Regions from separate parts of the Microbacterium tenebrionis genome, predicted to be linked through region 2. Evidence: predicted binding sites of a transcription regulator. Region 2 holds the regulator's gene; the other holds the start of a gene.
The links. Region 2 encodes HspR, which represses chaperone genes until heat shock. Its sites were predicted from a motif close to AAGTTGAGTCNNNNNGACTCAACTT; they were not measured.

Region 1 (15,447 bases), 280 kb from region 2:
CGGCGACCTCGTCGATCGACGCCTCGAGGGCCGGGCGGGCCGCGGAGAGCCCTGGGAGGTGGATCACCGTGCGCTGGAAGAAGCGCCCGCCCGCGGCATCCGTCGAATGCTGATCGAGCGAGATGATGTTCGCGCCGTGCTGAGCGAGGACGTTCGCGACGGCGGCGACGATTCCGGGCTGGTCATCGCAGGCGATGAGCAGGCGTGCGGTATCGGTCTGAGGCATGGATGCTCCTTGCAGGGGTGTGCATCGATTCTGCCGCGTCGGTGGTCGAGGCGGCGAATCGGTAGCCTGGGCGGATGACGACGACCGCAGCGCTGCTGGATGCCGCTCGGGTCGCGCTCGCGGGCGTTGCGAAGGAAGGCCTCGGTGAGGAGCGCTCCTCGCGCTGGCGCGGCGAGCGCATCGTGCGGATCGGCCAGGCCTGGCACGTGGGCGTGCTGCTGCTCACGGACGACCGCGTGCTGGCGACGGGGGAGGTCCTCCGCGCCGCCGACCCTGGACGCCGCGGATACACGGCGGAGTCGGCGCGCGAGCGCGCGGCGCGACGTCAGATGGCGCTGCGAGGCGGGTTCCGCGAAGGCGAGGTCGTGCACGTCGGGTGGTCGGTCATCGAGCTGGATGCCGTGGATGCCGGCGGCGCGTCCGGCCCGCTGGCGATGCGCGACGGCGTGGTCTCGGTGCGGTGGTCGGGGGATTCGTGGCGACCGCTGGAGGGGTATCTCAGCGAGCAGGTCGAGCTGCTGCTCGCTCGGTGAGCGTTTCCGCGAAGCGGCGCAGCAGGTCGGTGCCGGTGGGCGCCGAGGCGAGTACGCGCTCGGCCGTCAGATCGTACTCGTGCGGGTCGAAGTAGCCCGTCGTGCGGTAGTAGGCCATGCGGTCGACGAAGTCCTGCGGTGTGACCTCGGGGTGGAACTGCGTCGCGTACAACCCGGCCCCAGCGCGGTACGCCTGCACGGGGCAGTCCTCGTTCGTGGCAAGCAGGACGGTTCCGGGCGGAGGCTCGATCGAGCCCTCCTTGTGCGCCGTCAGCACGGTCATCGAAGGCGCGGACGGTCCGAACACCGGGTCGTCCGCGGCGGCAGCCGTGATGTGGATGCTCGTCGCGCGCGTCGACTCCGAGACCGCCGTGCCGACGGTTCCTCCCAGCATCCTCGTCGCGACGCCGATGCTGTAGCAGGTGAACATCGCCGAGAGTCTTCCGTCGACGGCATCCTGCGCGAGCGCCTCGAGGTTGTTCTCGACGCGGCGCTGCAGGTCGTCGCGCTCTTCGGCGACCACGTTGAACGGCGATCCGCCGATGACGACGCCGTCGTAGCGATTCGTGACCGACTCGTCCAGGGGCCGGTCCAGCAGATCCCAGCGATCGAGACCGGGTACGCCGAGAGCGCGCCGGAACGACCGGTGCTCGGCATCCGCCGCGCCCTGCTCCGGCCTCACGCAGACGTACAGGATCGAGGCCACCAGGGAATTCTATTCGGCGCCGTGGGAATATTCGACGCGACCCCGCGTTGAAGTTGAGCGTAGTACACTCAAGTTCCGTATCTGAGTGAATAGCACTTAACTTTCAGGAGGCCCTCGTGGCAAACGACTTCAGCGACACCGGTGCCGGCTCGTTCGACGAGTTCCTGGCCCGGTATCTCGCCGGCGAGCAGGCTCGGCAGTCCCGGTCGATCGACCTCAGCCGGTTCCTCACCGCGCGCACGCAGCGCATCCTGCAGCGCGCCGGCCGCTTCGCCCTCGAGCGCGGCCAGACAGAGCTCGACGCGCTGCACGTGCTGCGCATGATCGTCGAGGACGACGCCGTCGCGCGTGCGATCGAGAACGTCGGCGCAGATCCGGCGCAGATCATCCAGGCCGTCGAGTCCCGGCTGCCGCTGCCCGGTGAGCCCGCCGGTGTGGAGGCCGCGACGATCACCTCGAGCGCCAGCCGCGCGCTCTTCCACGCGTACCAGGTCGCCCGCTCCTCCGGCGCCACCTACATCGATCCCGAGCACGTGTTCTTCGCGCTCGTGCTCGGACAGGACGTGCCCGCGGGGCAGATCCTCGCCCGCGCCGGAGTCACGGCCGAGGCGCTCACCCAGGGCGTGCGCGAGCACGTCGCTGCTCCCGTCGGCGGCGACGAGGCCGGAGCAGAGGCGCCGGCATCCGACTCGCCGATGCTCGACACCTACGGTCTTGACCTGACCGCTCGGGCGCGCGAGGGCGCGCTCGACCCCGTCATCGGCCGTGCCGACGAGATCGAGCAGACCATCGAGATCCTCAGCCGGCGCACCAAGAACAACCCGGTGCTCATCGGCGAGGCCGGCGTCGGCAAGACCGCGATCGTCGACGGCATCGCCCAGGCGATCGTCGACGGCACGGTGCCGGCGCAGCTGAAGGACCGTCGCGTCATCGCGCTCGACCTGCCCGCCATGCTCGCCGGAACCCGCTACCGCGGCGACTTCGAAGAGCGCCTGACCAAGACCATGGACGAGATCGCAGCCCGCAAGGACGAGATCATCGTCTTCATCGACGAGGTGCACACGGTCGTGGGCGCGGGCGGCGCCGGTGACGGTGCGATGGATGCCGGCAACATCCTCAAGCCCCGCCTCGCCCGCGGCGACCTGCACATGGTCGGTGCGACCACGCTCAAGGAGTACCGCCAGATCGAGAAGGATCCGGCGCTGGAGCGCCGCTTCCAGCCGGTCAAGGTCGACGAGCCGTCGACCGCGGATGCCGTACTGATCCTCGAAGGTCTCCGCGGCGCGTACGAGGACCACCACAAGGTCTCGTACACCGATGCTGCTCTGCAGGCGGCCGTCGCCATGAGCGCGCGCTACCTGCCCGACCGCGTGCTGCCCGACAAGGCGATCGACCTGATCGACCAGGCCGGTGCCCGGCTGCGGTTGAAGCTCGGCCTGCCCGTCGACACGTCGGACCTGTTCGCCGAGCTCGCCGAACTCGAGGCGCGCAAGAACGCCGCCGTCTCCGCGGAAAAGTACGAGGAGGCCTCGGGTCTTCGCGACGAGATCTCGGCCGTCCAGGCGCGCATCGACGCGGCATCCACCGGGCGCACCGACGACGCCGAGCCGATCGTCGACGAGCGCGAGATCGCCGAGGTGATCTCGCGTGCGACAGGCATCCCGGCCAGCCGCCTCACCGAGGGCGAGCGCGAGCGCCTCGCCGACCTCGAGACCGAACTGCACGCCCGCGTGATCGGGCAGGATGACGCCGTTGCCGCCGTGGCCCGCGCCGTTCGTCGCAGCCGCACGGGCATGGGCGATGCCCGCCGTCCGGTCGGATCGTTCCTGTTCCTCGGCCCGACCGGTGTCGGCAAGACCGAGCTGGCCAAGGCTCTCGCCGACCGCCTGTTCGACGACGAGAACGCCGTGATCCGCTTCGACATGAGCGAGTTCGGCGAGCGGCACACCGTGTCGCGGCTCGTCGGCGCCCCTCCCGGATACGTCGGCTTCGACGAGGCAGGGCAGCTCACCGAGCGCGTGCGGCGCAACCCGTACTCGATCGTGCTGTTCGACGAGATCGAGAAGGCGCACCCCGACGTGTTCAACCTGCTGCTGCAGGTGCTCGACGACGGGCGGCTCACCGATGGCCAGGGCCGCACGGTCGACTTCCGCAACACGGTGATCGTGATGACCTCGAACATCGGATCGGAGTTCCTCGCCTCGCGCTCTGGCGCTCTTGGGTTCGTGTCGAGCTCGGATGCCTCGGCGAACGGGTTCGCGTCCGCGGCCGACCTGAAGGCACGCGTGATGGGAAAGCTCCGTGAGGCGATGCGTCCGGAGTTTCTGAACCGCATCGACGAGATCGTGCTGTTCCAGAAGCTCTCGCGTGCCGAGCTCGGCGAGATCGTCCGCCTGATGCTGGGCGCGACGACGGCGCGGCTCGCATCGCGTTCCGTGTCGGTCGAGGTGACGGATGCCGCGGTCGACTGGCTCGGCGAGCACGGCTACGAGCCCGAGTACGGGGCCCGGCCGCTGCGCCGGCTGATCCAGCGCGAGCTCGACGACCGGATCGCCGACCTGCTGGTGTCGGGGCAGCTCGCCGACGGCGGCTCCGTGCGGGTGGACGCCGCAGGCGACGAGCTCCGCGTCGAAGTGCCGGTGCTCGTCGCCTAGCGGGAGGAGTTCGCGGTGCGGCCGCGGACGATCCCGATGAACGTCTCGACGTCCTCCGTCGTTCGATCTCGCAACCAGGCGAGACCGACGGAGGACGTCGGCGCATCCAGGAGCGGCCGGTACCCGGCATCCTTGCGCTGATGCAGGCGCGCGAGCGACATCGGCACGACGACGATGCCGACGCCTGAGGCGGCCGTGGCGACCGCATCGGCGGTCGTCGGCAGCTGAGGGAACTTCGGCTCGGCCGTCGGGAGCCCCAACGGGCCGAGCACGTCGTCGGCCGGCGTGATCAGAACCTCCCCGGCGAGGTCGTCGGCTGTCAGCTCGTCGGCGGCCATCAGGTGCGATTCAGCGGATGCCACGACCACCGTGACCTCCTCGTAGAGCGGGATCACGTGCAGCTCGTCGGGGTCATCGACAGGGCGGCGGACGAGCGCGGCATCCAGCCCCTCCAGCGCCGCGCGCTGCGAGGCTGCCTCGATCGGCACGAGCTCGAGCGAGACCCGTGGCATCCGCTGCTTCCAGGTGTCGATCCACTTGCCGGGCGTCGCCCCGGGGACCGCGCCGAGGCGGAAGGTGCGCGGGCGGGACGGGGGCGATGAGGCCATGCGTTCAGGGTACTCGGCTGTTCACGTCCAGTTCACGGCTCCGTCAAGCTCTCTACCCGCGCACGTCGCCGGGCCTGTCTTGGATCGTCACGTCGGCCGCTCTGCCGACCACCTCACCCTGCACCCGCACCTTCGAAAGGTTCCTCCATGCAGTCCACCCTCAAGCGCGGTCTCGCGATCGCCGCCGGTCTCACCCTCGCCTTCGGCCTGTCGGCGTGTGCCGCCGGTACCGCGGACTCCGCCACCGGCGGCTCCGACGAGGCGTCCGGAACGTTCGCCTCCGGCAACGAGGACACCCTCGTCTTCGCCGTTCTGCCCGACCACGAGGGCGCCGACCAGGATGCCCAGCCGATCGCCGACTGGATCGCCGAGATCACCGGCAAGAACGTCGAGTTCTTCCAGGCGACCGACTACACCGCTGTCGTGCAGGGCCTCGCCGCCGACCAGATCGACATCGCGCAGATCTCGGCATTCACCTACTACCAGTCGCAGAACGCCGGCGCCGAGATCGAGCCGATCGGTGCGCAGATCACGCAGGAGGGTGCCGAGCCCGGCTACTACTCCGTCGCCGTGAAGAACCCCGCCTCGACCGACGTGACGTCCCTCGAGGACTTCGCCGACCAGCCGGTCTGCTTCGTGAACCCGACCTCGACCTCGGGCTTCGCCGTTCCCATGGGCGGACTGCTCGAGGCGGGCGTCACCGTCTCGGAGGACAACCGTCTCTTCGGCGAGGAGCACGACCTCAACGCCCGCAAGGTCGCCGAGGGCACCGACTGCCAGGTCGGCTTCGCCCAGGACATCGACGCCGACCCGCTGATCGAGTCGGGTGAGCTCGAAGAGGTCACCCGCGTGCTCGTGCCCGCAGCTCCCATCGTCATGCAGGCTACACTCCCGCAGGACGTCAAGGACCAGCTGACCGAGGCCCTCGCCGACAGCACGCAGTCCGACCTGACCGATGCCGGCGTCGAGCTCAACGAGTTCCTCACCGACGGCTGGTTCGGCTTCGGAAAGGTCGACGACGCGTACTACGACCTGATCCGCACGCTCTGCTCCGAGATCGCCGACGAGGTCGAGGCCTGCCGGGCCTGACCCAGCTCTCCGATCACGTAGACACAGCCAGGAGCCACTGCCATGACGAACAGCGACACCCTCGCCGTCCGGATCGACGATCTGGGCAAGACTTACCCCGGAGCCAAGGCCCGGGCGCTCACGGGGGTGTCGCTGTCCGTCGAACCGGGGGAGATCGTCGTCCTGCTCGGGCTCTCCGGCTCGGGCAAGTCGACGCTCCTGCGTCACGTGAACGGACTCGAGGTCCCCACCGCGGGGACCGTCACCTCGCTGGGTGAAGAGGTCGCGGCGCTGCGCGGCCGCGACCTGCGCGCGCTCCGCGGCCGGATCGGCTTCATCTTCCAGCAGTTCGAGCTCGTGGGCGCGCTCACGGTGCTCGAGAACGTGCTCACGGGTGGGCTGTCGTCGCTGCGCGGCCCGCGTGTGGGCATCTTCACCTACCCCCGCGCCATGCGCGAGAAAGCGCTCGGGCACCTCGACCGCGTCGGGCTCCTCGAGTTCGCCTATCAGCGTGCCGACCAGCTCTCCGGTGGGCAGCAGCAGCGCGTGGCGATCGCGCGCGCACTCATGCAGGACCCTGAGATCCTGCTCGCCGACGAACCCGTCGCATCGCTCGACCCCGAATCCAGCGGCCAGGTCATGTCGCTCATCCGCGAGATCGCCGCCGAGCGATCGCTGACGGTCATCTGCTCGCTGCACCAGGTCGACCTCGCCCTCAGCTGGGGCGACCGCATCGTCGGCCTCCGCGCCGGCGAGGTCGTGCTCGACACCCGCACCGAAGGTCTCAGCCGCGAGCAGGTCATGGAGATCTACGGCCGCGTCGCGACCACGACCGGCGAGATCGAGGCCCTCGAAGAGGAGCTCGCCGAGGCCCGCGAGCAGATCCGCGAACGCGAGGCCGAGCGCAGCGCCGGACGCGAGCGCCTCGCCGAGGACTTCGCGAACGAGGAGCCCGCGTGACCACCGTCGCCTCTCGGCCGGTGCCCGGCCTCGCCGAACGCATCGCGAACGTGCCGCGCCCGGCACCGCGCCTGTCGACCGTCGTCTCGTACGGGGTCATCGTGGCGATCCTCGCCCTCGGGGTCTGGTCGTTCATCGGCCTCGACTACAGCCTGAAGAGCCTCGACACGACCGGCAAGAACATCGCCCGGTTCCTCGGCATGGCAACGCCCATGCAATGGCCGGGGTGGGAGGTCACCGGTGAGCGCCTCGCCGATGGGACGACGGCGTACGTGACGACCTGGGTCGGCTTCGAGCCGATCTGGGAGATGCTCCTCACGATCGTGATCACTCTCGCGCTCGTCGTCGCCGGTACCGCGCTCGCCGCAGTTCTCTCGGTGCCTGTCGCATACGGCGCGGCCCGCAACACGACACCGCACGCGCTCGTGATGGCGGTGTGCCGCGGCATCGGCGTCATCGCCCGAGCAGTCCCTGACATCGTGTTCGTCGTGATCTTCGCGTTCCTGTGGTTCAACTCGGGAACCCTGCCGGCGATCGTCGCGATCGGCCTGCACTCCGTCGGCATGATCTCGAAGATGTTCGCCGACGCCATCGAGCAGATCGACGAGGGCCCGCGGCTCGCGATCCGGTCGGCCGGCGGATCGAAGGCGCAGGAGTTCTGGTCGGGCGTCGTGCCGCAGGTGCTGCCCGCCTGGGTCGCGGTCACGCTGCACCGCGCCGACATCAACCTGCGCGGCACCGTCATCCTCGGTGTCGTGGGCGTCGTCGGCATCGGCTACGAGCTCGACGAGGCGCTGCACGGCGGACCGGCGGGCATGCGCCGCGTCATCCCGCTCGTGGTCATCATCATCGTGCTGTGCGTGCTGTTCGAGATCGTCTCGTCGCTGCTGCGCACGCGTCTGCTCGGCGTCCAGCCGACCGGCAGGGGACTCGGCGACACGGTCGCGCGGGCCGTCTCACGTCGCCAGGCGGGCGAGGCGGATGCTGTGAGCACCGCCACGATCCGGATGCTCGACCGCAACGCCCGTATCGAGGCGGCCATGCACCGGCCCTGGGACCGCAACCGCCTCGGCAACACGCTGTGGATCTGGATCGGCGTGCTCGTCGTCGTCGCGGCGTTCGTCTACGCCGCGCCCGACGTGACGAAGATGCTCGCGCCGTCGTGGAACGAGCTCGTCGACCCGGAGCGCGATCGTGCGATCTGGCCGCCGCACTTCGGCAGCCGCAGCTGGGCGGACGTCATGGCCGCCGTCATCACGACCATCCAGATCGCGTTCGCCGCGACGCTCATGGGCGCGATCATCTCAGCCGTGGTCGGGCCTCTCTCGGCACGCAACGTCGCCCCGAACAGCTGGGTGCGCAACACCTTCCGCGGCATCGCACTCGTGATCCGCGCGATCCCGGACCTCGTCGTGGCGATCCTGTTCATCATCGCGGCCGGCATCGGACCGCAGGCCGGCGCACTGGCGCTGGGCATCGGAGGCGTGGGTCTGCTCGCCAAGCTCATCGGCGACTCGATGGAAGAGGTGCCGAACGGCCCGGAACGCGCCCTGGCCGCCGGCGGAAGCACCCGCACCCAGGTGTTCTTCTCATCGACGATGCCGATGTCGGTGCCCGCGATGGTCAGCCACCTCATGTACCTGCTCGAGCAGAACATCCGCTCGGCGACGCTGCTCGGCATCGTCGGAGCCGGCGGCATCGGCTTCCTGCTGCTGAACGCGCTGCAGGGGCGTCACTTCGATGAGGTGCTCGCGTACGTGCTCGTCATCATCGGCATGGTCGTGCTCGTCGAGAGCGCGTCGATCCTCATCCGTCGTGCACTGAAGTAGCTCGAATCACCAAGGCCGCGCCGAGACAGCGTCGAATCGACGCAGTCTCGGCGCGGCCTTCCAGTCTCGTGAGATGGATGCGCGGCGATCAGGCCGCCAGCCACAGGCCCTTGCGGTCGGTGGCGATGCGGAGCCCTGCAGCGACCGTCTCGTCATCGCCGATCTTCGCTCCACGCGCGATGCGCGCCCCCGCGCCGATGTCGGTGCGGACGCCGATGTGGGCCCCGTCTCCGACCGCGGCGCCCTGGCCGATGTGCGCATGGGCGTCGATGTACGCGTTCTCGCCGATCACGGCATCCGGTTCGATCCACGCCCCGCGGACCACTCGGGCTCCCGCGCCGACGCGGGCCCCCGGTTCGATATAGGCGCCGACTTCGACAACGGCCTTCGGATGCACCTTCGCGCCATGCGCGACGAGACCGCGGCCGTTGACGTGCTTGCGGTAGCGCAGCGTCGTGCCCTGGTCGTCCTCGATATCGATGTAGTTCTTACCCAAGATTCCTCCCAGTCCGGAACTTCCCGGATATATCAACAACCACGGGAGTGCGCTTTTCATTCCCCATTGGGGATGAGCGGTCCCTGATGCCCGTCGAAGGCTCAGCGCTGGCAGTTCGGGCACCAGAAGGTGACGCGTTCGCGGGTCGGATCGGCTCCCTGCGCGCCGCGTCTGATGCGGGTGCCGCAACGGCGGCAGGGGCGATCCGCCCGCCCGTACACCCAGGTCGTCTGACCGGGCCTGTTCACTCCGGTGAAGGTGCGGTCCGGGCGGTCGCGGTTGGCGCGGATCGTGCGTGCGCCGAGGGCGATGAGGGCGGCCGTGTCGACCTCGGCAGCCGGTGTCGTCGGCAGGATGCCGCGCAGGAACAGCAGCTCGGCGGCGTATTCGTTGCCGAACCCGGCGACGTTGCGCTGATCGAGGAGGGCGACATGGATGCTGCGGGCGTCGCGGCCCACGCGGGCGGCTGCTTCCGCGGCGTCCCAGTCGTCGGAGAGCGGGTCGGGGCCGAGATGTCCCACGAGCTCGTCCTCGTCGCGCGTGCGCACGAGCTCGATGTCGGCGATGTCGACGCCGACGGCTTCGCGCTCGGCGGTGCCGACGATCGCGCGAGCCTTGAAGGCCGGATGCCGCCACCTCTCGCCGGGACGGTAGATGAACCAGGCGCCGTCCATGCGCAGATGCGAATGCAGCGTGTACTCGCCGATGCGCAGCAGGAGGTGCTTGCCGTGTGGGACGCAGCCGTGGATCGTCTCGCCCGTGAGGTCGGCGGTCGCTGCCCGCGGCACGCGGAGGTCGAAACGGGTGACCTCCTGCCCCCCGAGCGCGTCATCGAGACGCCGAGCGGTGCGGAAGACGGTGTCGCCCTCAGGCACGCGGACTCGCTGGGGGCGGAGGTGGTGCGGGCGGGGTCGCATTCGGCTGCGTTGCTGCTGGGATGACGGCCGTTCGCGCCCCCTGGCCGGGGGCTTCGGCGCTGGCGTCTGCCGGAGGAGTCGCAGATGGTTTGGTGCGCCGCTCCTTGGCCACCTCTTGCGCCCCCTGACCGCCGTAGGCAGCGCGTCGACGCAGATCGTGTGCGAGCAGCGTCGAGCCCGCGACCGCGGCGGGCATCGTGACGATCGCACCGAACGGTACGAGGAAGCACAGTTGCGTCGCTACGCCGAAGCCGATCACACGGGCTCGGCCCGTGCGCAGCATCCCGGATCGCGAGTGCCCCGTCACGCCGCGCGCGTCGAACGCGCGGCCGGTGAGCTCGCGGGCGAGCAGGCGGCCGTTGAGGATGACGCCGATGATGGATGCCGTGACCCCGCCGACCACCGGGATGAACCCGATCATGAGGGTGAGCAGGGCGACGAGGACTCCCATCGTGATGAGCCGGATGCCCTCGCCGACGGTCGACCAGAAGCCGGACTCGCCGGTCGGGTCCTCGCCGAGTGAGCGCTCGACGCCCTTCCAGATCCGCTGGTAGAACGGGTCGCCGATCGTGAGAGTGAGGGCGGTGAAGACCGCGGCCGACAGCGCGAGAGCCGCGACGACGATCACCGCGCCGAGCCCGAACCGCAGGATGCCCTGCCAAGGCGCCGTCCACCCGTCGGCGAACGGCGTCATCCAGTCGGTGATGTCGCCGAGCCAGATCAGCAGCGGAACGATCGCGGCGAGCAGGACCGCCCAGGCGATGAACGCGGGGATGAGACCGAGGGCGAGGAGCCTCGTGTGCGACTTCCACATGCGGAACCCGCGCAGCAGTGTGCCGACGCCGGCGGCGAACTCGCGCATCATGAGTCCAGCGTAGGCGTGTCGATGCCGGTCATCGCCCCGCCTACAGCACCTTGCGCAGGGTGAAGCCGCGCGGGGTCGCGACGAATCCGGCCTCCTGCAGAGCCGTCGCGAACGGGGTGCCGTAGATCGGCTCGCCGTTGATCTTCTCGACGGTGAGGGTGTCCAGGCGCCGGGCGCGTGCGGTGGCGACGAGATCGGATGCCGCAGCACGTAGCGCCTCCGGGTCGTCATCGAACGCGAGCACTGTGCGGCCGCCGCGTTCGAGGTAGAGCACAAGCGCGCCGTCGACGAGGACGACGAGTCCACCGGCCTTGCGCCCGGGGCGATGCGACACGCCCTCGCACCGCGGCCACGCGAGCGCCGCGCCGTACGGGTTCGCCGGGTCCGTCGCCGCGAGGGTGATCGCGCGCAGCGGTGCGGGGTCGGGCAGGTTCGCGAAGGTGCGCAGACGGTCGACCGTCGTGGATGCCGCGAACTGCGCGGCGCCCAGCTTTTCGATGACGTAGCCGCGGCGGCAGTGGCCGGCCTCCTCGAAGCCGGCGAGGATGCGGTACGCCTGCGCGAAGCCGCCCGGCGTCCCCTCGGACTGCACAGCGCCGCGAGTGACCACGCCGTAGCGGTCGAGGAGGAGCCCTGCCGAGACGGTCGCCCGGCGGCTCGCAGCGGCGCCGCTGTCTGCCCGGTCGGTCATCAGCAGCGACCACCGCCCGCCCGTCGCGGTCGGTCGCGGGGGCGCGGTCGACCCACCGCTGAACGATACGCTCCCCAGCGAAACCCCGCGGAACGTTCGCGTGCGCGGTGCCCGCCGCACGGACTTGTGCGCCTGCGATCCGCCGGCGAGCAGGGTGCGCACCGGCGCGAAGGTGTCGTTGGTCACCCGTCCCGCCCATGTCAGGTTCCACAGCGCCTCGAGCACGGACTGCTCGTTCTCCGCCCCTGCCATCTCCTTGAGCTGCGAGGCGAAGTACGCGCCGCCATGGCCGAGTGCCTCCAGCAGGGCGCGCTCCAGGTCGCCGCTCCCGCCGGACGCAGAGTCGTCTGGGGCCTCCGGGATCGGCAGGGTGAACGGGGCGAGATCGGCGGGATGCAGCGACACCCAGCCGTCGCGCCCCGGCAGCGTGCCGTGCCCGGCCCACACGACTTCGCCGCTGGAGGTCAGTTCATCGAGCATCGCGGGGGAGTAGTCCCGGATCCGCGACGGCAGCATGAGAGACTCCCACGCGCTTGCCGGAATCGGCACTCCGGCGAGCTGCTCGACCACGGCAAGCACGCCGTCGACACCCTCGAGCGGACGCGACAGATGCTGCCAGTCGGGCAGGAATCGGGCGTACGCCTCGGGGGCGACGGGCTCGACGCTGCCGCGGATCGCTGCGAGCGAGCGCATCCGGAGGCGTCGCAGCACCTCGGTGTCGCACCACTCGTTCTCCGTCGCACTGCCTGCGGCATCGGGCAGGAAGTAACCGCTCGTGATGCGCCCGGCCTGCTCGAGCCGCTGCAGCGTGTGCCGTGCAACGGCGGCTCCGAGACCGAAACGCGTGGCGACGGCATCCGTCGTGAACGGGCCGTGCGTACGCGCGTGACGCGAGACGAGGTCGCCGAGCGGGTCGGCGACGGGTTCGAGGAACGCGACGGGGATGCCGGTGGGCAGGGCCGCGCCGAGCGCATCGCGCAGGCGCCCCGCGTCTTCGATCGCGGCGACACGGGATGCGCCGGCGATCGTGACGGGGATCGCGCGGCGGGCGGAGATCAGGGCGTCGAGGTAGGCGGACGCCGTCGCTTCGTGCTCATCCTCCGGCTCGAGGCGCGCGGCGACCTCGGCAGCATCGAGTGGACCGAGCGTGCGGAGCAGATCGGCGACGCCCTCGAGTCCGCGGGCACGACGCGACGGATCGAGCCGCTGCGCCTCGCGCTCGAACTGCGCGATGACCTCGGGATCGAGCAGCTCGCGCATCTCGACGGTGCCGAGCAACTCGCCCAGCAGTGCCGGGTCCACCGACAGCGCGGCGGCCCGGCGCTCGGCGAGTGGCGAGTCGCCCTCGTACATGAAGGCACCGACGTACCCGAAGAGAAGATCGCGCGCGTATGGCGAGGGCTGCGCGGGTTCGGTCTCGACCAGCCGCACGCGGCGCTCGGCGATCGCGGTGGTGAGCCTGCGCAGCGACGGCAGATCGTAGACGTCCTGCAGCACCTCGCGCAGGGTCTCCAGGATCACCGGGAACGTCGGATGCCGCCGGGCGACCTCGAGCAGCTGCGCCGACCGCTGCCGCTGCTGCCACAGGGGCGTGCGCTTGTTCGGATTCATCCGCGGCATGAGCAGCGCTCGCGCGGCGCACTCGCGGAACCGTGAGGCGAACAGCGCCGACCCGCCGACCTCGTCCGTGACGATCTGCTCCAGCTCGTCGGCGTCGAATACGAACAGCTCGGCGCCGGGCGGCTCGGCGTCGGCATCCGGAATCCGGACGATGATGCCGTCGTCGCTCGCGACAGCCGAACCGTCGACACCCAGGCGCTCGCGGACGCGGGCGTTGATGGCCAGCGCCCATGGCGCGTGCACCTTCATGCCGTACGGGGAATGCAGGATGACCCGCCAGTCGCCGACCTCGTCGCGTCCGCGCTCGACGGTCAGGTTCCGGTCGGTCGGCAGCGTGCCGGTGGCTTCGCGCTGCTCCTTCAGATGCGCCAGCAGATTCCCGCGGGCCTGCTCGTCGAGGCCGGCGTCGATCAGACGCTGCGCGGCCTTCTCTGCAGGCGCGGCATCCACTTCGCGCGAGAACGCGCCGAGCGCCTCACCGAGCTCGTACGGGCGGCCGATCCCGTCGCCGTGCCAGAACGGCACCTTTCCCGGCTGCCCGTACGCGGGCAGCACGTTAACACGATCGTGCGTGATCTCGGCGATCCGCCAACTCGTCGTGCCGAGGGTGAAGACGTCGCCGACGCGCGATTCGTAGACCATCTCCTCGTCGAGCTCGCCGACCCGGCGGCCGGCGCCCTCGCCCGCGACGAAGACGCCGAACAGCCCGCGGTCGGGGATCGTGCCGCCGCTCGTCACCGCGATCCGCTGCGCGCCGGGGCGGCCGGTGAGGGTGCCGGCATCCCGGTCCCACACGAGGCGCGGGCGCAGCTCGGCGAACTCGTCGGACGGGAACCGGCCCGCCAGCAGGTCGAGGGTCGCCTCGAACGCGGAGCGCGGAAGCGACTGGAACGGCGCAGACCGCCGAACCGTCTCGAACCACTCCTCGACGCTGATGGCGCCCTGCGCGCACGCAGCGACGGTCTGCTGCGCGAGGATGTCGAGCGGATTGCGCGGCACGGCGATCGCCTCGATCTTGCCTGCCAGCATCCGCTCGGTGACGATCGCGGTGTGCAGCACGTCGCCACGGTGCTTCGGGAACAGCGCGGCGCGGCTCACCTCGCCGACCTGGTGGCCGGCGCGTCCGACGCGCTGCAGACCGGATGCCGCAGACGGTGGAGCCTCGACCTGGATCACGAGATCGACAGCGCCCATGTCGATGCCGAGCTCGAGGCTGCTGGTCGCGACGACGCAGCGCAGGACGCCGGACTTGAGCTCTTCTTCGACGAGGGCCCGCTGCTCCTTCGAGACCGAGCCGTGGTGCGCCTTGGCGAGTACGGGATCGGCGCCGGCCGTGGAACCGGCCTGGGCCATCATGGCGGCCGGAGGCGCCGATGCGTCGGGGAGCGGAACCCCGATGCGTTCGGAGTAGATCTCGTTCAAGCGGCCGGTGAGCCGCTCGGCGAGGCGGCGGGAGTTCGAGAACACGATCGTGGATTTGTTCTCGAGGATGCGGTCGACGATCGCCTCTTCGACATGCGGCCAGACCGATCCGGTGACTTCGGTGTACTCGGCCGCGTCGTCGTCTGTCGGCGGTGCACCCGGGGGCGGAGGCGGATTCGTCATGTCGTCCATGGGAACGGACACCGACAGCTCGAACGTCTTCGAGGCCTTCGGCGCCACGATCTCGACCGGCGCCGACCCGCCCAGGAATCGGGCGACCTCGTCGATGGGACGGACGGTCGCCGACAGCCCGATGCGCTGAGCCGGGGCATCCGCCCCTGCTGCCCGCCGCAGTGCGTCGAGGCGCTCCAGGCTCACGGCGAGATGCGCGCCGCGCTTCGTGGCGGCGACCGCGTGCACCTCGTCGATGATCACGGTGTGCACGCCGCGCAGGGTGTCACCCGCCCGGCTCGTGAGCATCAGATACAGCGACTCGGGCGTCGTGATGAGGATGTCCGGCGGATTCGCGACGAGCTTGCGCCGGTCGCTCGAGGTCGTATCTCCCGAGCGGACTCCGACGGTGACGCCGGGGGCGTGGATGCCGAGGCGGCGGGCCGACTGGCCGATGCCGACCAGCGGCGACCGGAGGTTGCGCTCGACGTCGACGCCGAGCGCCTTCAAGGGCGAGATGTAGAGGATGCGGGTGCCTGTGCTGTCCGCGGCATCCGCCTTCTCGCGGAACACGCTGTCGATCGCCCACAGGAACGCCGACAGGGTCTTGCCAGAACCGGTCGGCGCGACGACGAGGGCGTGCTTACCGGCAGAGATCGCCTCCCACGCGCCGGCCTGCGC
Region 2 (15,447 bases):
TGTCCGTCGAAGCCGTGTCCGTCGAAGCCGTGCTCGCCGTGAGCATGCTCGGCATCGCGCGGACCGAATCCGCGGCCGAAGCCGCGTCGGAATCCGCGCGGACCGAACGCGGGGCCGAAACCAGGACCGAAACCACGGCGCCCGTGGCGGTGTCCGCGGTCACGTCCGCGCCCCCGGGGCAACGGAGTGTTCTCGTCCCAGCCGAACGCGCGAGCGATCTGCTCGAGCGTGGCAAGGGCGGTGGCGAGGTCCTCAGCGGGAACCGCTTCGCTGACCTTCGCCCGGATGCCGTCGACGATCGCGCCGAGGCGCTCCTTCGCCTCGCGGCCCTCGTCCGTGAGGTTCCAGGTGCCATCGGCATCCGTCACCCAGCCGAGCTCGAGAAGCCGGCCCATCTTGTGCGCCGGGATCGGCTGGCCGTCGGAGACGGTTCGGTCGATGCGGTTCAGCATCCGCCAGTCGCGACGGGTGATGCTGAACGACTCGAAGGCAGTGGCGAACTCGGCGGCCATGAGGCGGTCGACGGCCTTCAGCCAATAGCCGAACGGACGGAGGTTCTGTTCGTTGTTCTCAGTGGTGTTCATGGGGGAATCCTTTGCTTGTAACTGTGCATGTATATGTAGTGTGACATGCAATGCGAATGCATGTCAAGTCGCATGTAATATCACAGATGTGAGCACCGACAACCCGGACCCTGCCGAAGCCATCGCACACGCCCTCTCGCGCCTGCGCGGGCGCCGATCCTCCGGCCCGCGAGGACGCGGCCACGGCGGTACGTTCGGCGAGCACGGCCCGCACGGCCACGACCACGGACACCACGGTGCGCCGCCGTTCGGTGGGCCACCGTGGGGCGGCCCCGGCGGACGCATGGGCGGAGGCCCCGCGCTGTTCCGCATGCTGGATGCTCTGGCTACGGCATCCGAACCGCTCAGCGTCAGCGAGATCGGCGAGGCGATCGGCGTCGATCAGCCCCGGGCGTCGCGCCTCGTGCAGCAGGCGGTCCAGCGCGGACTCGTCCAGCGCGAAGCCGATCCCGAAGACGCGCGCCGCACCCGCATCGCCCTGACCGACGACGGGCGCCGCATCGCCAAGGGCATGCGCGGTGAACGCCGTCAGGTGCTGAGCAAGGCCCTCGAGTCGTTCACCGAAGCGGAGAAGGCAGAGCTCGCCCGACTGCTCGGCAAGCTCGCCGACAACTGGGACTGAGGGCTCAGACCCCGACGTCCTTCGGGAACCGCACGAACAGCAGCAGCACGAGGCCGATGAGCAGGATCAGCCCGATCCCGAGCACTCCGTAGACGATCCCGCCGAACCACATGAGGAACAGCGACCAGGCCAGAGGCGAGAGGAACGACGCCACGCGCCCCGTCGTCGCATACAGTCCGAAGATCTCGCCCTGCTGGCTCGGCGGCGTCAAACGCGTGAGCAGACTGCGGCTGGCCGCCTGCGTCGGCCCGACGAATGCGCACAGCAGCAGGCCGCAGATCCAGAAAACGATGGTTCCGAGATCCTTGAGCGCGTAAACGACGAACGCCATGGCGACGAGGCCCGAGAGGGCGATGACGATGAGGCGACGCGGTCCGATCCTGTCGTCGAGGCGCCCGGCGAGCAGCGTCGAAACGCCGGCGACGAGGTTCGCGGCGAGGCCGAAGACGATGACCTCGAGGAACGAGAAGCCGAACCCTTGCGCTGCGAGCACGGCGCCGAAGGCGAACACCCCGGCCAGGCCGTCGCGGTAGACGGCCGCCGACAGCATGAACCAGAACGTCGAGCGGTTGGTGCGGAACAGCTTCGCGATGTTCTGCCCCAGCACGACGTAGGAGCGGAAGAAGCCGACCTTCTGCGAGGTTCCGTGCGCGGGCGACTCCGGAACGTTGCGGAACATCGGGATCGAGAACACGATCGTCCACACCGCGCAGATGACGGCGACGAGCTTGAACGACAGCGGGTCGCTCTGGCCGACGATGAACAGCACCGGGATGCAGACGATCAGGGCGACCACGCCGCCGATGTAGCCGAGGCCCCAGCCGAGACCCGAGATGCGCCCGACGTTCTTCGGCGTCGACACCTCCGAGAGCATCGCGTAGTAGCTGACATTGCCGATCTCGCTGACCACGGCGGCGATCGCGACGGCGAAGGCGCCGAACCAGAAGTACCGCGGATCGGCCTCGACGAAGAACAGCGCGAACTGCAGCAGGGCGACGCCGATCGTCGCGCCGATCACCCACTTCTTCTTGTTGCCGCGGGCGTCAGCCTGCTGACCGAGCACCGGCGCCAGCACGAGGATCACGATGCCGGCGGCGAAGTTCGCCCAACCCCACCAGGCCGACAGGTCGGTGAGGCCCCGGCAGTAGTCGGATCCGATGTACTCGGCCTGGTTGCAGTTCATGTAGCTGCCGTCGGCGAGCTGCCCGGATGCGCGGACGTCCTCGTCGAGGAACATCCGCGACGTCAGGTAAAGCGCGATCCAGACGAAGGTCAGGATGACGGTGTTGAACGGCTGCATCGCCCAGTCCCACATCGCCCACGAGACGACCTGCTTGCGCGTGGCCTGCGGCGCGCCCTCGTGCTCGCGGCCGAAAGCGGTCATCGCGGCCGTGGTGACCGGCGTATCCGCAGGCTCGGCGTGCTCATCGGTCATGTTCGAAGTCTGGCGGGGGCCGGTGAACAGCGGGTAGCGGCGCGCCGACGGCGCCTCGCTGCCCCCAGTCCGTGTGGATCGGCCTGAGGACGCGGGTGCTCCGTCGGGTGCATCTCCTCTGCCCCTGCGACCGTGGAAGCGTGACAACGACCGTGCGCATCCTCGTCGCCCCGTGACGCCCATGCAGCGCATCCGAGGCGATGCTCCGGGTAGCGTGGAACACACCGCCGACGAACGAGGAGCGCGATGTTCAGAACCCCCGCCCGCCTGTACCGAGTCCTCGCCGTCGCCGAGGCGATCACGTGGACTTTGCTGATCTCGGCGCTCATCGCCCGGGCTGTCGGAGCTCCGGGAATCGTGGTGACAATCGCCGGCGGCATCCACGGGTTCGTGTTCCTCTCCTACGGCGCGACCGCGATCCTCGTCGCCTTCAACCAGCGCTGGTCGATCGGCGTCGGCATCCTCGCCGTCGTCAGTGCGATCGTGCCGTACGCGACGATTCCGATGGAGATCTGGCTGCACCGCACCGGGCGGTTGACCGGCCCGTGGCGGCTCGAGGCGAGCGACCACCCGCAGGACCGCACCTGGTACGACCGGACGATGCGCTGGTTCCTCAATCGCGCGTGGGTGCTCGTCGCGCTCATCGCGGTCGCCGTCGTGGCGCTGTATGTGATCCTCCTGATCGCGGGGCCCCCCGGCGGGAAATGATTCCCGCCCACCGCGCGGAGTCAAAGTTGAGCCAATTCATATCAAGTTCACTTGACACCGCGAAGGGGCGGGAGTACAGTTGAGCCATCGCGGCTCAGGTTTCTGAGTTGCCCTGAACTTCATCCACGTACTTCCGACCAGAAGGAGAATCACATGGCACGTGCTGTTGGAATCGACCTCGGAACGACGAACTCCGTCGTCAGCGTCCTCGAGGGTGGCGAGCCTAAGGTCATCGCCAACGCCGAGGGCTTCCGCACGACCCCCTCGGTGGTCGCATTCACCAAGGACGGCGAGGTGCTCGTCGGCGAGACCGCCAAGCGCCAGGCCGTCACCAACGTCGACCGCACCGTTGCATCCGTCAAGCGACACATGGGCACCGACTGGACCTTCGACGTCGACGGCAAGAAGTGGACGCCGCAGGAGATCTCCGCGCGCATCCTCATGAAGCTCAAGCGCGACGCCGAGTCGTACCTGGGCGACACGGTGACGGATGCCGTCATCACCGTCCCCGCGTACTTCAACGACGCCGAGCGCCAGGCCACCAAGGAGGCCGGCGAGATCGCGGGCCTGAATGTCCTGCGCATCATCAACGAGCCCACAGCCGCGGCCCTCGCCTACGGCCTCGACAAGGGCAAGGAGGACGAGCTCATCCTCGTCTTCGACCTCGGTGGCGGAACGTTCGACGTCTCGCTGCTCGAGGTGGGCAAGGACGACGACTTCTCGACGATCCAGGTCCGTTCGACGGCCGGTGACAACCGCCTCGGCGGTGACGACTGGGACCAGCGCCTGGTCGATCACCTGATCAAGCAGTTCAAGGAGACCAGCGGCGTCGACGTGTCGGGCGACAAGATCGCCCTGCAGCGTCTGAAGGAGGCCGCGGAGCAGGCGAAGAAGGAGCTGTCGAGCTCGACCAGCACCTCCATCAACCTGCCCTACCTGTCGCTCACCGAGTCGGGCCCGGTGTCGCTGTCCGAGACGATCACCCGCGCGAAGTTCGAGGACCTCACCAAGGACCTGCTCGACCGCACGAAGAAGCCGTTCGAGGACGTCATCCGCGAGGCGAACGTCAAGGTCTCCGACATCGACCACGTCGTGCTCGTCGGTGGCTCGACCCGCATGCCCGCCGTCGCCGAGCTCGTCAAGCGCGAGACCGGCAAGGAAGCCAACAAGGGCGTCAACCCGGATGAGGTCGTCGCCGTCGGCGCCGCACTCCAGGCCGGTGTCCTCAAGGGCGAGCGCAAGGACGTGCTGCTGATCGACGTCACCCCGCTGAGCCTCGGCATCGAGACCAAGGGCGGCCGGATGACCAAGCTCATCGAGCGCAACACGGCCATCCCGACCAAGCGCAGCGAGACCTTCACCACGGCCGACGACAACCAGCCGTCCGTCGCGATCCAGGTCTTCCAGGGCGAGCGCGAGTTCACCCGCGACAACAAGCCGCTGGGCACCTTCGAGCTGACCGGCATCGCGCCGGCTCCCCGCGGTCTGCCGCAGATCGAGGTCACGTTCGACATCGACGCGAACGGCATCGTGCACGTGTCCGCCAAGGACAAGGGCACCGGCAAGGAGCAGTCGATGACCATCACCGGCGGCTCGTCGCTGTCGAAGGAAGACATCGACCGGATGGTCCGCGAGGCCGAGGAGAACGCCGCTGAGGACAAGAAGCGTGCCGAGGCCCTCGAGCAGCGCAACCAGGCCGAGACCCTCTCCTACTCGATCGAGAAGCTGATCAAGGAAAACGAGGACAAGCTCCCCGCCGAGGTCAAGGACGAGGTCCAGGCCGACGTCGACGCTCTGAAGACGGCTCTGGCCGGCGATGACGACGACGCGGTCAAGACCGCTCTCGACAAGCTGAACGAGTCGCAGAGCAAGCTCGGCGAGGCGATCTATGCGCAGTCACAGGCGGATGCCGCGGCCGGCGCATCCGCTGAGGGCGAGGCTCCTGCGGGCGACGCATCCTCCGACGAGGATGTCGTCGACGCCGAGGTCATCGACGACGAGGACGAGAAGAAGTAACCATGACGGACAAGAACTTCGAAGAAGTTCCTGAGGACGCGGGGTCGGATGCTGCGGCATCCGGCCCCGCGCCGCAGGAGAACGCCGGAACCGGGCAGAACCCGGCCTCCGCCGAGGCGAAGGCTGCCGAGGGATCGGATAGCGACCTCACGGTCGACGACATCCTGAACGCGGGGCAGACAGATGAGGCAGCAGCCTCTGACGACGCCTCGCTCGCTGATGCCGAGAATGCGCTGCTGACCGACCTCAAGCGTCTGCAGGCGGAGTACGCGAACTACCGTCGCCGGACGGAGGAGCAGCGGCACATCGAGATCGCCCGCGCCAAGGGCGAGGCCGCCAAGGGCCTGCTGCCCGTGCTCGACGACCTCGACCGTGCCACGCAGCACGGCGACCTGGTCGAGGGCACGCCTTTCTACGTGATCGGCGAGAAGGTGCGCGCCGTCGTGGAGCGTCTGGGCGTGGTCTCGTACGGCGAGGCGGGCGAGGAATTCGACCCGCAGCAGCACGAGGCGATCTTCCAGCAGCCGACCCCGGGTGCCGAGAAGTCCACGATCCTCGAGGTGGTCGAGGTCGGCTACCGCCTGGGCGATGTCGAACTGCGTCCTGCGAAGGTCGTCGTCGCCGTTCCAGCGGAGTAGGTGATCGATGGCCAGTCAGGATTGGTTCGACAAGGACTTCTACAAGACGCTCGGCGTCGCCAAGGATGTCAGCGATTCGGACCTGAAGAAGACGTACCGCAAGCTGGCGCGCAAGTATCACCCCGACTCCAATCAGGGCGACGCTGCGGCCGAGGCGAAGTTCAAGGAGATCAGCGAGGCCTACTCGGTTCTCTCCGATCCGGAGCAGCGTGCGGAATACGACGAGATCCGGGCCATGGGCTCGGGTGCGCGTTTCACCGCCGGCGGCACCGGCGCAGGCGGCTTCGAGGACGTCTTCAGCCGCTTCGGCCAGGGCGGACGCGGCCAGAGCGCGGACTTCGAGGACATCTTCGCGATGTTCAATCAGGGCCAGGGCGGTTCGTTCGGCTCCGGCCGTTTCGGGCAGACGAGCGGCGGGTTCCGCGGGTTCGGCGGCCCGCAGAAGGGCGCCGATGTCACCGCGCGCACGACGCTCGACTTCGCCACGGCCGTGCAGGGCGAGACGATCACCCTGCAGGGCGAAGACGGCAAGCCGTTCAAGGTGAAGATCCCCGCCGGTGTCAAGGACGGGCAGAAGATCCGTCTGCGCGGCCGCGGGCGCCCCTCGCCCGACGGCGGCGAGAACGGCGACATCGTCGTGTCGATCACGGTGCGTCCGCATCCGGTCTTCACCCGTGATGGCCTGAACCTGCGGCTGACCGTTCCGGTGAAGTTCACCGAGGCGACGCTCGGTGCAACGATCGAGGTGCCGACGCTCGGCGGCGATGTCGTCAAGCTGCGCGTCGCACCGGGAACGCCGTCGGGGCGCGTGCTGCGCGTCAAGGGGCGAGGCGTGAAGAGCTCGAAGGGCACGGGAGACCTGCTCGCCGAGCTCCAGGTCGCGGTGCCGGCGCACCTCGACGATGCCGCGCGTTCCGCGCTCGAGGCGTTCGCCGCCGTGGAGCCGAAGGAGAACCCGCGCGCTGAGCTGATGGCCAAGGCGCGCGCGTGATGATGATCGCGCCCGAGATCAGGAGACTCGCCCGAGATCAGGAGGATTCCTCGCGGATGCTCCTGATCTCGGCGCATCTCCTGATCCGAGGCTCGGCGCGAGGAGGCGAGTGCTGTGGTTGACGATGAGGATGCCCCCGTCTTCGCGATCACCGTCGCGGCCGAGCTCGCGGGCATGCATCCGCAGACGCTGCGACAGTACGACCGGATCGGCCTCGTCGTCCCCGGTCGTACGCGCGGAGGATCCCGTCGATACTCGGCACACCACATCGAACAGCTCCGCGAGGTGGCGCGACTCTCCGGCGAGGGCATGAGCCTGCCGGCGATCGCGCGGCTGCTCGATCTGGAGGACGAGGTGCGGATACTGCGTCGCCAGGTTCGCGAACTCGAGGGCGCGCTGCGCGCCGAGCGGCAGAATCGCCCCGGCATGCGCGTCTTCGCCGCCGGCGCGACCGGGGTCGTCCCCGTCACCGGTGGCCGCCGCATCCGCCGTTCGACGGAAGTCGTGCTCTGGCGTCCTGCGCCGCGCGCCGACGAGGACTGACCGAAACAGGTCCTGTCAGCTGATACAGGCCGTGCCACGACCCGTCTCGGGTGGTCGGACCCGTTTCGACGAGCCGTGTATTCTGTTGACAGTCGACAGGGAGGTCACGGTGACCCAGACAGTGAAGCGCGGCGAGTCGCTCGGCGCCCAGATTGCGCGCGTGCTGCGGCACCGGATCGTCCGTGGAGAAATCGCGCCGGGTGAGCGCATCACCGAGGAGGCGCTCGCCGACGAGTTCGCCGTCAGTCGCGGACCCGTGCGCGATGCCCTGACCCAGTTGAGCTTCGAGAAGCTCGTCGAGGTGCAGCGCCCGCGCGGCGTCTACATCGTCGGACTGAGCCGGGACGACGTCGATCAGCTCTACAGCCTGCGCGGCGCACTCGAGCAGCTCGCCCTCTCGCGGGCCATGCGCGTCGAGGATCCGGCGCGCTGGACAGGCATGGCTGCGGCGGTGGGCCGCATGGGAGAAGCGGCGGATGCCGGAGATCACGCCGCCTTCGTGGCGGCAGACCTCGACTTCCACTCGCAGATCTACGCGCTCGCCGACCATCCGCGTCTGGAGGGCGCGTGGAGTCAGTACCTGCCGACCTTCGCGGCACTGCTCGAGGTCACGATCAATCACGACGAGGACCTGCACGAGTCCTCCGGCGATCACGTCAAGCTCATGGACGTCATGCGCAGCGGCAGCACCGAACAGGCCGCGAAGGTGCTCACCGATCATCTCGACGGCGCCCGCGATCGGATGCTCAACGAGCTCGAGCAGCGCCGGTCCTGAGCGGTCGTCCGCCGCCATCGCCGACTGCGCGTTGACTGTTAACAGTAAACACTGCTAGCCTGACGATGCCGCACAGGTCCCTGCCTGTGCGACCCGCCTGCACTCAACGAGGAGCGAAGATGACTACCCAGCGCCTGAAGCGCGTGCTCACCGCAGCCGCAGTCTTCACCACCGCAGCGATCGTGCTGTCCGGCTGCACCAAGGTCGAGGAGGGCGATGCCGCCTCGACCTTCCCCGAGAAGGACATCCGGCTGATCATCCAGGCCAACCCCGGCGGTGGATCCGACCTGTCCTCGCGAGCGCTCGCCACTGAACTCGAGGGCATCCTCGACGTCAGCGTCATCCCCGAGAACATGCCCGGCGCCGCCGGCGCGCTCGCGATGGAGTACGTCGCCGAGCAGGACCCCGACGGCTACGTGATCGGCTTCGGGCCGGTCGAGATCGCGATGCTCAACACCACGCAGGACGCGAACGTCCTGCCCGAGAACTTCGACCTGCTCGGTCAGATCATGCTGGCGCCCGGTGTCATCACGGTCTCGGCATCCAGCGACATCGAGACCCTCGAAGACCTCGTCGAGCAGTCCAAGACGGCTCCCATCACCGTGGCCAACTCCGGTGCCGGGTCGATCTGGGAGGCGGCGAGCATCGCTCTCGGCCAGGAGGCCGGCGGCGAGGTGACCCCCGTCCCGTACGACGGCGGCGCTCCCGCTGTCGCCGCCGCGGCATCCGGTGAGACGGTCGCGGCCGTCTCGGGTCTCGGCGAAGCGCTCTCGCAGGGCAGCGCGGTGCGCATCCTCGCCGTCATGAACGACGAGCGCCACCCTGACGCACCCGATGTGCCCACGGTCGAAGAGGCCATCGGCGCCGACGTCGTCTTCGGCGGCTGGGGCGGCATCTACGCACCCGCAGGCCTGCCCGACGACGTGCACGCGACGCTCGAGGCAGCGATCAAGGAAGCCGTCGAGTCCGACACCTACACGACGTTCCAGGAGGACGCCGGAAACCTCGTCGTCTACCGCGACTCGGCCGAGTTCACCACGTTCGTCGAGGACCAGTTCGCCCTGTTCCAGGAGCTGCTGGGCTGACACCGGTGGGGCCGGCTCGACCGGCCCCACCACCCGACCCGTACCGACCATCGTCCGAGGAAGCACATGTCGACGTCAGAAGTCGCCGAGAGCGACGAGTACCAGGGGGCGACGCCGTCGCGTCCCCTCGAGATCGGGTTCGCGGCCGCCGCCCTCGCATTCACCGCCGGATACCTGGCACTGTCGACGCAGATCGATCTGCGTCGCGAAGCGGCACCCGGACAGATCGACGCACGATTCTGGCCGATGGTCCTCGGCGTCTCCGGCGTCGCCGTCGCCGTCGTCCTGCTGGTCATCGCGATCACGCGCCCGGCGCCGGGGCGCGAGGACATCGAGCGGATGCAGCGCGACGGCGTCATCCGCGTCGGCGCCACGCTCGTGATCGCGGGGGCGTTCATCGCCCTGTGGTCGCTGGGCTCCGTCATCCTGTTCGGCTACCGCATCGAGGTGTTCCCGATCGCGACGGCCCTGCTCATGGCCGCGCTCATGCTCCTGTACGGGCACCGGCGCTGGCTGAGCCTCATCATCTACACCGTGTCCGTGACGGCCTTCGTCTACGTCGTCTTCGGCATGCTCCTGAGGATCCCGCTGTGACTCCGCTGCTGGAGGGGCTGAACTCGCTCCTCGACGTCTCGATGCTGCTCTACGGGGGAGTCGGGCTCGTGCTCGGTTTCATGGTCGGAGCGTTCCCCGGCATCACCGCGACCATGGCCGTCGCGCTCGCCGCAGGATTCACGATGACGCTCGAGCCCGTCCAGGGCCTCGCCGTGCTGCTGACGATCTACGTCGCCGCGAACTTCGGCGATCGCGTGCCGTCGATCCTCATCAACACGCCGGGCACCCCGGCATCCATCGCCACCACTCTCGACGGCTACCCGATGGCCAAGCAGGGGCGCGCCGGACTCGCGCTCACGATGTCCGCGATCGTCTCGGCGATCGGCATCCTCGCCTCGCTTGTGCTCTTCTCGGTCGCCGCCGTGCCGATCGCCAGCTTTGCCCGCGACTACTTCAAGTCGCCCGAGCTGTTCGCGCTCGTCATCTTCGGCATCGCGATCATGATCGGCATCTCGTCGAAGTCGATGCTGAAGGGCATCCTCGCCGGACTCTTCGGGCTCATGCTCGGAACGGTCGGCACGTACGCCGCGACCGCGGACAAGCGCTTCACCTTCGGCGTGCTCGAACTCGTCGAGGGCGTGAACTTCATCGCCGTGATCATCGGGCTCTTCGGCATCGCCGAGCTCTTCGACCAGCTGCTCACCTACCGCAAGAGCAACGTCCGGCCGATCTCGAGCCTGGGCCGCTGGTGGCCGAACCGCTCGGAGCTCAAGCAGAGCGGACGCGCGACGGCCGTCGGCGGCGCGGTCGGACTCGGCGTGGGGCTCATCCCCGCCGCCGGCGGCGACATCGCCGGCCTCATCGGATGGGAGCGCGCCCGCAAGGCCTCGAAGACCCCCGAGCAGTTCGGCAAGGGCTCGATCGAGGGCGTCGCGGCATCCGACACGGCATCCAGCGCGACGCTCGGCGGATCGCTCACGACCACGATGGCGCTCGGCATCCCCGGCGACTCGGTCATGGCCGTGATGATCGGCTCCATGATCATCTGGGGCATCACCCCCGGCCCGACGCTCTTCACGGAGCGCCCCGACCTCGTCGTCTCGATCGTGGGCATCATGCTCGTCGCGACGCTCCTCTCGCTGGCGTTGAGCCTGGTCCGCATGCGCGGCATGGTGAGGCTGCTCGACGTGCCGCAGCCGTACCTGTGGACCGGCATCCTGATCTTCTGCATCATCGGCACGTATGCGACCTCGAACAGCCTCTCGACGGTCGTCACCATGCTCGTCTTCGGAGTCATCGGCGTGCTGCTCAAGCGCATGCAGGTTCCGGCGGGCCCGGTCGTGCTCGGCCTCCTGCTGGGTCCGCTCGCGGAGGAGAACCTCGCTCGCACGCTCGCGATCCTGCCGACGCGGCCGTTCTTCGAGGTCGTCAGCCCCATCGCCATCGTCCTGCTCGTGCTCGCGGTGCTCTCGATCGTCATGCCGGCGATCCGAGCCGCACGCAAGCCCCGCGCCGAGCGGGCATCGTTCGCCGACTCCGTGCTCGACACGGACAGCATCACGCAGATCTCGAAGGCGCACGACGAGCTCGCCGCGAACCCCGACCTGCTCACCTCGACGGTGCGCAGCATCGGCAAGAAGAACATCGCCGAGAAGAAGAGCTCCAAGGAGAAGAAGAAGTGACCCGCTACGACATCCTCACCGCGATCCCCACGGCGTTCCACCGCGATGGGAGCCTGGACGTGGACGGGTCGCGCGCGATCTTCCGGTTCGTGGGGGAGTCGGGCAACGAGGGAGCATTCGTCCTGGGCACGACGGGGGAGTTCCCCTCGGTGGATGTCGCGGAGTTCACCGCCCTCGTCGGCGCAGCCATGGACGAGCTCGCCGACAAGATGCGCGTCATCGTGCACGTCGGGCAGCCCAGCGCGTTCGAGGCCGTGCGCCTCGTCAAGATCGCCCGCGGACTGGGTGCGCGCGAGTTCGCGGCCCTCACCCCCTACTACCTGCGCTCGGCCGATGACGCGGTGTTCGACTACTTCCAGGCGGTGTCGGATGCCGTCGGCGACGGCCGCCTCTACGTCTACATCTACCCGGCGCGCAGCGGCAACCCCGTGACGCCCGAGCTGCTTGCCCGCCTGGCGGAGCTCCCCAACGTGGTCGGCGCGAAGATCAGCGAGCTGTCGCTGGACGACATCGCGGCGTACCGCGCGGTGGTCCCCGCCGACTTCGACCTCTACACCGGCGCCGACCGCGAGCTCATCGCCGCTGTCGAGGTGGGCGCGCAAGGCGTGGTGTCCGGTGTCTCGTCCGTCACGCCGAAGCCGTTCCGTGCGCTGGCGGATGCCGGTCGATCCGGCGACGCATCGGCGATCGCCGCGGCGCAGGCGGACGTCGACGACGTCGTCTCGCTCATCGGCGGCGACATGGCGCGCATGAAGGAGGCGTACCGGGTGCTCGGCGTCACGGACGCGCATTGCCGCATGGCGATCGCCGAGCCGACGGATGCCGAGCGCGAGGCCGTCGCGCAGGTCGTGGCGCGGCACCGCTGAGGCCGGAGCTGTTGCTCTCGAGTTCCTCGCTGTTCCTCTCGAGACGGGGTTTGCTGCACGAAACGAGGGCTGCTGGCTCGGGTCTCATGCCGCAAACTCCGTTTCGTCGTGCGGGATGCCGCGCCTCAGACGAAGCGGACCCAGTTCGCCTTGCGGCCGACCTCCGCGCGGTCCTGAAGCTCGAGGCGGTCGCCGTCGACGGCGTACAGCGACACCGTCGTCGATCGCTCTCCGGCGGCGACGAGGCGGGTGCCGCCGGCGTTCAGTGCGAAGCCCCGCGGTTGCGGTTCGGTGACCGTGAAGCGTGCCGGCGCCGACACCGACCCGTCGGGTGCCACGGGCAACGCGCCGAGCGTGCTCTCCGTCCGTTCGGATGCCCACAGGTGGCGCTCTCCCGCGCCGAAGTGCAGGTCCGCGCCCCAGATGTAATGGTTTTCCATCGGGTCGGCGCCGAACTCGCTGCGGGCGAGGCCCTTCGTGGTGTCAAAGGCCGTGGCCGCCCCCCGGAACTCGAGCCCGCCCGCGGCGGTGTCGCGTGCGTAGTGCAGCACTTCGCCGGAGAACTCGGTGAGCACGTAGACGGCGTCCTCGGCACGGTTCAGCACGAGGTGCCGTGGCCCGCTCCCCGCGGGTGCCGGAACCGTCTCGGGCGACAGCGGCTGCAAGCCCCCGTCGCCGCCGAGCGCGTACTGCGCGATCAGATCGGCCCCGAGTGAGACGAAGTACGCGAACCGTCCGTCGCTGCTGGGCAGCACCGAGTGCAGGTTCGGGAAGTCCACTCGTGCGACCGGGCTGCTGACGACACCGTCGCTCACCGTGCAGCTGATGCCGTACCCGCCGCCGTATGACGCGCCGAGGAGCCGCGTGCCGTCGGCGGTGAGCGCGAGATAGTTCATGCCGCCGTCGGGCAGATCGAGACGGGACTGCGGCGTCAGGCGACCGGTCGCACGATCGAGGGACAGCGTCCGGATGCCGGCAGGGGAGCCCTTCACACCGGCGTAGACGAGGTCACGGGCGGGGTCGACGGCGAACGTGGAGCACCCGTCGAGGCCCTCCGCGGCGGCGAGGCGCTCGAGGCGATCGCCGTCGAGACGGTACGTGACGATGGCGCCGTCCCCGGAGGCGGCGACGAGCACGAGCGGCGAGTCTGTCATGCCTCGATCGTAGGGCCGGCTCGGGCGGAATCGGTTTCAGATACTGTTTCATGACGACGGGTCGCACCGGGGCGGGAGAATCACATGGCCACGATCTACGACGTCGCGGAGTTGGCGCGGGTGTCTCCGGCGACCGTGTCGCGCGTGTTCAATGGGACCAACGTGTCTCCGGAGAAGCTCGCGGCGGTGCGAGCCGCCGCCGAGAAGCTCGACTTCACCCCGAACCGGGCCGCCCGCACGCTGCGCCGACAGAGCTCCGAGGTCATCGCGCTCGTCATCCCCGACATCGAGAACCCGTACTTCACCGAGATGGCCCGCGGCGTCGAGGACGTCGCCTCGGAGGCCGGTTACTCCGTCGTCCTGTGCAATTCGGACGCCCAGGTCGACAAGGAGTCGACGTACTTGCGGATCGCGATCGCTGAGAACATGTCCGGAGTCATCATCGCCACGGCATCCGAGACCTCCGACCTCGACCCGATCCTCGCGACCGGGCGTCCGGTCGTGGCCGTCGACCGCGGCACGGCCTACGACGTCGACGGCGTTGTGATGTCGAACCGGGCCGCCGGAGCCGCCGCCGCTCAGGAGCTCATCCGCGCCGGGTACCGCCGGATCGCTTACATCGGAGGACCGTCCCACATCGACACGGCGGCTGAGCGCGCCGCCGGCTGGCAGGACGCGCTCACGGCGGCGGGTCGCGCTATCGATCCGGAGCTCCAGCGCTTCAGCACCTTCGGCGTGGAGGGCGGACGCGAGGTGATGGCGGAGCTGCTGGCTCTTCCGGAGCCGCCGGACGCCGTCGTCGCCGGCAACAACCTCATCGGAGTCGGAGCCATCCAGGTGCTCACGGAGCACGGGCTCACTCCTCCGGCCGTGGGTGTGGCGGTCATCGGCTCCCTGCCGTTCACGACGCTGTCGCCGAACGCGGTGACCGTGGTGCGACTGCCCGCCCGGCACATGGGAGTGACGGCGGCGCGGATGCTACTCGAACGCATCCGCGGCGACGATCAGCCCGCGCGCATGGTCGTGCTGCGCGGCGAGCTGCGGTCGGCCAGCATCCCGCGCTGAACGCACGCCCGGCTGACGTCGGGGTCGCAGTATGTCGCCATGAGCGTCGGATGACGACGTTCTCCGCGACCTGGACGCGGTCCCGCTTGCGGCGTGAAATCGATTTCGCGTAGTCTGTCATCACAACTCGCGATCGAGGAGGACCGCCATGCGCTGCACCCTGGGCGTCGACGTCGGCACGTCGAGCACGAAGGGCGTCCTGGTCGCTGACGATGGGACGATCGTGGCATCCGCGACCCGTGCGCACGACGTCGTCCGGCCCCGCTCCGGCTGGGTCGAGATGGATGCCGACGTCTGGTGGGACGAGTTCGTCTCGATCGCGCAGGAGCTCGTCTCCGCGATGCCGGATGCCGAGATCGCGGCGGTCGGCGTCAGCGGCATGGGGCCGTGCGTGCTGCTCGCGGATGCCGACGACCGCCCGGTCCGCCCCGCGATCCTCTACGGCGTCGACACCCGCTCCGGCGCCCAGATCGCGCGCATGAACGACGAGCTCGGCCTGGACGAGATCACCCGCATCGGCGGCTCGGCCCTCACCTCCCAGGCCGCCGGCGCGAAGATCGCGTGGGTCGCCGACGAGGAGCCGGATGCCTACGCCGCAGCCGTGCGCCTGTTCATGCCGGCATCCTGGCTCGCCCGCAGGCTCACCGGCGCCTATGTGCTCGACCATCAGTCCGCCAGCCAGACCACACCGCTCTACGACATCGAGAACGAGCGCTGGTACGAGCCCT

Region 1: a site for HspR is predicted at 1,516-1,540, ahead of KEC56_RS00530 (ATP-dependent Clp protease ATP-binding subunit). Genes of this name have one in related genera too.

What each region holds. Positions count from the first base shown of each region.
Region 1 is NZ_JAGTTM010000001.1:81,526-96,972, reverse strand. Features, by position in the region: gene purU (formyltetrahydrofolate deformylase) at 1-226, opposite strand, end outside; gene KEC56_RS00540 (glutaminase) at 301-759, shown strand; gene KEC56_RS00535 (glutamine amidotransferase-related protein) at 725-1,465, opposite strand; gene KEC56_RS00530 (ATP-dependent Clp protease ATP-binding subunit) at 1,582-4,119, shown strand; gene KEC56_RS00525 (LysR substrate-binding domain-containing protein) at 4,116-4,727, opposite strand; gene KEC56_RS00520 (PhnD/SsuA/transferrin family substrate-binding protein) at 4,875-5,816, shown strand; gene phnC (phosphonate ABC transporter ATP-binding protein) at 5,859-6,755, shown strand; gene KEC56_RS00510 (PhnE/PtxC family ABC transporter permease) at 6,752-8,584, shown strand; gene KEC56_RS00505 (transferase) at 8,673-9,080, opposite strand; gene KEC56_RS00500 (DNA-formamidopyrimidine glycosylase family protein) at 9,182-9,955, opposite strand; gene KEC56_RS00495 (EI24 domain-containing protein) at 9,948-10,862, opposite strand; gene KEC56_RS00490 (ATP-dependent helicase) at 10,903-15,447, opposite strand, start outside.
Region 2 is NZ_JAGTTM010000001.1:357,460-372,906, reverse strand. Features, by position in the region: gene KEC56_RS01870 (winged helix DNA-binding protein) at 1-584, opposite strand, end outside; gene KEC56_RS01865 (MarR family winged helix-turn-helix transcriptional regulator) at 673-1,206, shown strand; gene KEC56_RS01860 (MFS transporter) at 1,211-2,641, opposite strand; gene KEC56_RS01855 (DUF3817 domain-containing protein) at 2,888-3,349, shown strand; gene dnaK (molecular chaperone DnaK) at 3,503-5,365, shown strand; gene KEC56_RS01845 (nucleotide exchange factor GrpE) at 5,368-6,003, shown strand; gene KEC56_RS01840 (DnaJ C-terminal domain-containing protein) at 6,011-6,994, shown strand; gene KEC56_RS01835 (heat shock protein transcriptional repressor HspR) at 7,109-7,537, shown strand; gene KEC56_RS01830 (GntR family transcriptional regulator) at 7,647-8,312, shown strand; gene KEC56_RS01825 (tripartite tricarboxylate transporter substrate binding protein) at 8,432-9,397, shown strand; gene KEC56_RS01820 (tripartite tricarboxylate transporter TctB family protein) at 9,464-9,991, shown strand; gene KEC56_RS01815 (tripartite tricarboxylate transporter permease) at 9,988-11,634, shown strand; gene KEC56_RS01810 (dihydrodipicolinate synthase family protein) at 11,631-12,500, shown strand; gene KEC56_RS01805 (lactonase family protein) at 12,626-13,654, opposite strand; gene KEC56_RS01800 (LacI family DNA-binding transcriptional regulator) at 13,739-14,719, shown strand; gene KEC56_RS01795 (FGGY-family carbohydrate kinase) at 14,868-15,447, shown strand, end outside.